DNA from 2 places in the Flavobacterium zubiriense genome. Region 2 is predicted to be linked to the other one. Evidence: riboswitches for the same ligand, from Rfam matches in the RefSeq annotation. Region 2 holds a riboswitch; the other holds the start of a gene.

Region 1 (3,642 bases), on a different contig from region 2:
GGCAATGAAAAGAGAAAAATATTTAAAAACTGGAATAGGACGTGAATTTATTAAAAATATTATTCAGAACTTTTAACTCGTCGGTTCATATCCGCCACGGCGGACACAGGTTCGAGTCTCCGAAGCGGCGGACTACTAGAAAAGCTTCATAGAAATATGAGGCTTTTTTTTATTTAAAAAACTTTTATATGGATGAATTCGTAGTTTACATTCTATATTCTGAAAAATTTCATCAGCACTATACTGGATATACTTCCAATATTATTGAACGCTTCAAATCCCACAATCTTTTAGCAACAAAAGGACATACAATCAAGTACAGACCATGGATTGTAATTCATATTGAATTTTTCAATTCTAAATCTGAGGCAATGAAAAGAGAAAAATATTTAAAAACTGGAATAGGACGTGAATTTATTAAAAATATTATTCAAAACTTTTAACTCGTCGGTTCATATCCGCCACGGCGGACACAGGTTCGAGTCTCCGAAGCGGCGGACTACTAGAAAAGCTTCATAGAAATATGAGGCTTTTTTTATGGAATAAAACTAAAAAACTCACATCAACCACTCCGGAATACTAAAAAATTCTTCATAGAGATATGTAGTTTATCAAGTCATCACCCACCTTAACTTATAAGAGCCTGTTTATATTTAGAGCCTATTTAAATTTATTTAAAAAAAGAAAATTTCTTTTTCCCCGTCCGTAAAGGGTGCAAAATTTCTTAAAAATTTATCAAAATTACACCCTTTAGGGATAGGGGAAATTAATTTTGATGAATTTTAAACAGACTCTTATTAAAAAAATTCTTTTCCCTATTCCTAAAAGGAAAGCTTCTTAAAATAAAATTTAACAAAAACATTATACACATAAAGAATAGAATTTAGAAAGCAGCTTATAACTTTGCTAAAAACTAAAATTCACCAACTATAATTAATTTACCATCTATGAAAAATAAAATAACAGTACTAGTATTATTATTGTTTATAGTACAAATTAAAGCTCAAAACTTAAACGTAATGACTTATAATATCCGTCTCGACGTGGCTTCTGATGGAGAAAACAGTTGGTCTCATCGCAAAGATTACTTTAATTCTCAAATTCAGTTTTACGAACCAGATGTGTTTGGAATTCAAGAAGCTACCCCTAATCAGGTTATTGATATTGCCACAGCACTTCCAGAATATAACCATGTGGGAATAGGACGAGAAGAAGAAGGAAAGGGAGAATCTTCGAATATATTTTATAAAAAAGAACATTTAAAAATACATAGTAGTGCTACTTTTTGGCTTTCCGAAACACCAAATAAAATTTCCAGAGGCTGGGATGCTGCATGCAATCGGGTATGTACGTATGCATTGTTTGAAGATCAAAAAAACAAACAAATGTTTTGGGTTTTTAATACGCATTTAGACCACATGGGAGAAGAAGCCAGAACAAAGGGAATTGAGTTAATTCTGCATAAAATGAAAGAGTTAAACACAAAAAATTATCCTGTTGTTTTTATGGGTGATTTTAATTTGGAACCTAGTTCAGAAAGTATTATTGCCTTAAAAAAAGTAATGAATGATACAAGAGATTTTTCAGTAAACAAACCTTTTGGTCCTTCGGGTACATTTAATGGCTTTAAGCATAATGAGCCTGTAACACTATTATTAGATTACATTTTCATCTCGCAACAAAACACATTTAAAGTGAAAAAATTTGCAGTATTGAGTGATTCAAAAGACTTAAAATACCCTTCAGATCATCTACCGGTTTACACTGAATTAAGCTACAAATAGAATATGCTGTTTTTAATACTCAAATTGATTTTATTAAAGCCATTGATAATTTCAAAAAAACTATTCGAATTACTAAAAAAGCTTCAGAGACATCTGAAGCTTTTTTATGATTATCCCCCGCTCATTTTTACAAGAACTTCAAAAAATACTTTTTACTTTTTTTCGAAAAACAACCGGATAACTCCAAAAAGTTTACTTACTTTTGCGGCCGCAATGGTTTGGCTATATTTTTCGGTAGAGTCAACTAAGAGGGAATCAGGTGTAAATCCTGAACAAGCCCGTTACTGTAAGTTCCATGCAACATTTTGACAGATTTTAAGAAAATAAAATTTTCTAGTAAATCTTAACTTTTGCCACTGTATCGCTTCAAAACGAGATGGGAAGGCAGCTCAAAATGGGGACAAGTCAGGAGACCTGCCACTGCGTATAAACTGAAGCTTTCGAGGACCAAAGCTTTCAACACAAAAGAACCAGATATAGATTTGGTTTCAATTTTTCCGATACTACTATTTTTAGTAAATAGAACTTTATGCATCTATGTAAATCTATATTACATGGAAGTTTAGTACTGTTTGTATGGATTGTATTTACAAATCCTTCCTACGTACAGAACCAACTTCCTGTACTAAAAAAAGAGTCCAACTCTTTAAAACCGCACCATTTAAGTGAGGTAATTCTGCATTTCTTCCAATTAAAAATATCAACAAACAATAACCTTTAAAATTAACAAATGAAGAAAATTCTCTTTACCCTATTCGTAATCATGTCCTTAACAGCATGTTCTGATGACGAAATTGCATCACCAGAAATCGGACTTACAGAACCAGATGGCGGTTATACAATTGACAAAATGCAGTGGCTTCGCATTCAACCTGAAGTAAAAAATGCCAATGATGCAACTTTTTCATGGTCCTTAGAGGGAGAAGAAATTGCCTCTACAGCTAATTTAGTTTACGTTTTTGCCGAAGCTGGAACTTACAACCTTGAATTTAAAGCAAAAAATGCTGGAGGAGAAAATAGCAAAACTTTTGCCATAACGGTAAACGACAAAACCTATTTGAATAAAATAACTCAGGTATTTGACTATTTCCCTGCTCCTGGACAATCCGTTAACAAATTTCCTACAGCGACCGAGGATGACACTAGTGAGTCCATGCGCGTAAAAGCACAAACAGCTCTTAAAGCTGGTAATTTAATCAGTCTAGGAGGATTTGGTGGTTATGTGGTATTTGGCTTTGACCATACGGTAATCAACAAAGAAGGGAATGATTTTTCGGTATTAGGCAACGCATTTACTAACGGTGCTGAACCCGGAATTATCATGGTTTCTTATGATGCAAATGGAAACGGAAAAGCCGATGACGAATGGTATGAAATTGCTGGATCAGAACACAGCAAGTCAACAACCATTAAAAACTACGAAATAACCTATTACAAGCCAGAAACCGAACCTACAAATGCTAGTGAACCCAATTACATTCGCTGGACGGATAACCAAGAACAAACAGGCTACATTGCTAAAAACAGATTCAACACCCAATCGTATTTTCCATTATGGAAAGGAGAAACAATAACGCTAAAAGGGACTTTATTAACTTCTAATTTAGTACAACAAGGATTCTGGATGACTCCACCGTATGAATGGGGTTATGCTGACAACTGGCCTAATACGGATGCCAAAACACAAATTAATTTGGATTGGGCTGTGGATAAAGATGGCAAAGCGGTACAATTACAAGGCATAGATTTTGTAAAAGTATATACTGCTAATCTCGCTGGCAACAGTGTAACAGGAGAAGCTTCAACCGAAGTGTCTGGTTTTACCGATTTGAATTTAGTTCTAAATAAATAGATGCAA
Region 2 (3,642 bases):
TGGATTATCGTTACTATTATTTGGTCCATATACATCTTTTGTAAATGTAACTAAGTCATCACTTAGAAAAGAAACACTGCCTTTTTCTTTAGATCCTTCGTTTAGGATAAAAAATCCATTGTCATAAATCCCTTTAGGATCATCATTAGAAACATCGTCGTCGTTAGAACAAGAAACAAAAAGCGATATGCTTAATGCTAATAAAAATAATTTAGTTAATTTCATACTATTAAAATTTCAAGGTTAAATACATATTAAAATTGCGACCTGGCATAGGTCTGCTTTCAAGACTTTCGTAAACTTCATTAAATAAATTTAGAACCTGAAAGCCTAGTTTAAAAGATTCTAAAAATTTAAAATCATAATCGATTCCAATATTAGTCACCTTATAACTCTTTACCGTTTCATCCGGATTATTATCGGTTCGAGTATAGACAAAACCATTATATAAAAATTGACAATTGGTCGAGAATCGATTTCTGGAATAAGAAACAGCAGCTGTTACTTTGTTAAATGGAACAAAGAAAAGTTGTTTTTTGGTAATGCTATTTTCTGAAATTGTATGAGCATAAGTAGCATTGGCAGCAAAAATATTTTTACCCAATTGCTTTCTCCAATTCAATAAAGTTTCGGCTCCATAACTAGCTACCTTATTCGTGTTTTGTGGAGACCAGATTCCATTATTCCCAGGAACCCATTGCAACATATCTTTTATTTTAAAATAATAGAAGTTTTGCGTTAGAGTAAGATTTTTAAAAGTAAAAACATTTCCAATTTCTGTCTGATACGAGCTCTCTGGTTTCAAATCCGGATTTCCTCCTTCTTCCCAATACAAATCGTTGAAAGTTGGAATTCTAAAATTCCTGGATAAATTCATTTTTAATTGATACAATTCACTAATCTGATAAGATGAGCCAAGAGAAAATAAAACAGGCGATTTATAATTATCTGTAAATTCTTTTCGAATACCAATTTCGTTTTTCCAATTAGATAAAATGTCTTGTTTTACCAAAAAAGCCGCTGAACTAATCTCTCTGGTATTGTCGCCAAAACCACTACCAAAACCTTTTGTTCGATTATAATCAAAAATGGCATTAATTTGTGTTGATTTAAATAAAGTATATCCTAAATCAGCTTTGGTTGTCAAACTTTCCGTTTTTCCGAAGCTATAATTATTTAGTGCTTTGTTAGCAAAATATTGATAATTTTCAAAAATATAAGCTGTTTTAAAATTGGTCGTAAACCTTCCAAAATCGCCGTCGTATTCTAATAAATTTCTATTAAAACCATTTACATACTTACTTTTTGTTTCAGATTCTAAAATTAATGAAGTATTTCGATCGGTATTTGAAGTTTGAGTGTATAATTTTAAAGTGTTCTTTGCATCCAATTTATATCCTAAATTGGCACTCATAGTTATAACCTCATATTCACCATTTTGATTCCAACGCTGCTCTCCTCTCCAGGTATATTGATTTAAGTATTTATAATCATTTGTGGAGCTGTTTCTTGAAAATCCAATGTGAGTACTCCATTTTCTGTTAGAAATATTCGCTTTATAATTTATTCCTAAAGTATTAAAACTCCCATAATCAAGTTTTAAATTGTTTTCAAATTGATCATAAAACACCAAATCATTATTTAAATGAACCGTACCTCCGATGGCTCCGCTTCCGTAAATCAAACTTCCTCCGCCAGCCTTTACACTAACTGAATTGTAATCAGTACCTGAAATGGTATTAAAATCAGTACTTCCATTCATTTGTGAATTAATATTAATTCCGTTCCAAATTACTGCTGTTTGCGAGGCTGTTGTACCTCTAAAAGAAACTGTAGAAAGCATTCCGCGACCGTACTCTTTGAAGTAAATTGTGGAATTAAAATTTAATAAATCAGTCAACAAAGCTTCATTTTTATTGATAATAGAATCATTAAGCTTTAAAACGGATTGCGAACTGGAATATTTTTTAAGATTAGCATCAGAAACTATAACTTCTTTCAATTTGGTAATAGTATCGTTCTGCGCCGAAATAAATTGGCACAACAACAAAATAAAAAAAACAAGTCTTATCCTTAAAGTCATAATTTCTAAACTCTTTTTCCCGAGAGTTCGATATTTATTAATGTTTAAGGCAGGTCTCCTGGCTTGCGTCTTGTTGTTTACCTTCTCATCCGCCGTGGCGAACAATGGTTTTGTAGATAACAACAAGCTTGATAGCTTACAGTTGCGGGTACAGCTCAAGATTTTGATTAGTGATTATGAAATTTAAATTGCAGATATAAAATCTAAATTCATCAATAATCATTCACTTGATTCCCTTTTAATGCTATTTTTCAATAAAAAATAGCAACCTCAATACGGCAGCAAAGATAAAACTTAATTCAGCTAAAAATCAAATTTATATCAATATTTGATATAGTAATCATAAATCACTAAAAACCAGTAATATAGATATTTCTAATTCAAGTTATAGTTATAGTTCTATCTTTATAACATCGCCAAAATCTACTTTGTTTGTAAAAGCGTCCTTCAATGGTGAATTTGAATAGGCACACAAAATGCTTCGGATTACTCCAGCATGCGTAATAAGCACTATTTTTTTCGAATTATATTTTGAAACCAATTCTTCTAAAAACTCATTTACACGATAATGTAAAGCTACAAAAGATTCGCCATTAGGAACGGTTACATTTACAAAATCAGTCATCCAAGGCGTAAAGTCAGCTTCAGGAATAGCGTCCCATTTTTTCATTTCCCAATCCCCAAAATTCATTTCCATCAATCGAGAATCGATACTAATTGATGAAGATGATAGATATTTTGCCAACGCTGTACATCGAGATAATGGACTCGAATAAAAAACAGCATCAGATGGTAATTGTTTTTTTATTGATTCAAATTGTTCTAAAAAAGGTACTTTCAAATCCACATCAGATTGTCCGTAACAAATGCCTTTTTTGCAAACCGTTTCAGTATGTCGAACTAAATAAACTTCCATAAAGCAATACTTGATAGATAAAAAACAACTTCACAAACTTGCTGAGTAGCGCCAAGACAATCACCAGTGTAGCCGTCTATCCATTTTTGGAAATAACGAGCCATAAAAAATCGGAATAAGAAAACAGGAATTAAAACCAATAGTATTTGCCAATTAAAAATAGCCAATACTATAAGCGGTAACAATCCAAAAAAGAAAGCACCAACTACTTCTCTCCAGCTAAAACTTTGAGCAATAGGCTTGCTTTTGCTTGTCGCATCTTCTCTTGAATATTCGTGGGTAAAAACAATTGATATTGCGGCTAAGCGGCTTAAAGCATGTCCTGAAACAAACAATAAAAAACCAATCACTATTGAATTTGTTTCTTCAACTAATTGAACCAAACTTTGAAACTTTAATAAAAAAAGCAATACTAAGCCAATCGCTCCATAAGCTCCAATGGCACTGTCTTTCATGATTAAAAGAATCTTTTCTTTAGTCCATCCGCCACCAAAACCATCACAAACATCAGCAAAACCATCTTCATGAAATGCTCCAGTAACCAGAATACTGGCAATCATTGAAAGCACAACTGCAATTTCAGTAGAAAAAATTAAGGTGGAAAGATAGAAAACAACAAAACTGATTCCTCCTACAATCCAAC

What was found. Region 2 has a riboswitch for cobalamin ahead of AAGV28_RS08330 (TonB-dependent receptor plug domain-containing protein). Riboswitches for the same ligand answer to the same signal wherever they lie in the genome.
Region 1: linked by a shared signal. The riboswitch ahead of AAGV28_RS15135 (PKD-like domain-containing protein) and the one ahead of AAGV28_RS08330 (TonB-dependent receptor plug domain-containing protein) in region 2 are both predicted to bind cobalamin.

Annotation. Positions count from the first base shown of each region.
Region 1 is NZ_JBCFQL010000019.1:46,292-49,933, forward strand. It holds gene AAGV28_RS15120 (GIY-YIG nuclease family protein) at 1-76, shown strand, start outside; gene AAGV28_RS15125 (GIY-YIG nuclease family protein) at 189-443, shown strand; gene AAGV28_RS15130 (endonuclease/exonuclease/phosphatase family protein) at 948-1,784, shown strand; cobalamin riboswitch at 1,982-2,220, shown strand; gene AAGV28_RS15135 (PKD-like domain-containing protein) at 2,515-3,636, shown strand.
Region 2 is NZ_JBCFQL010000007.1:185,091-188,732, forward strand. It holds gene AAGV28_RS08325 (DUF5074 domain-containing protein) at 1-225, opposite strand, end outside; gene AAGV28_RS08330 (TonB-dependent receptor plug domain-containing protein) at 230-2,002, opposite strand; cobalamin riboswitch at 2,115-2,371, opposite strand; gene cobC (alpha-ribazole phosphatase) at 2,475-2,999, opposite strand; gene AAGV28_RS08340 (adenosylcobinamide-GDP ribazoletransferase) at 2,984-3,642, opposite strand, start outside.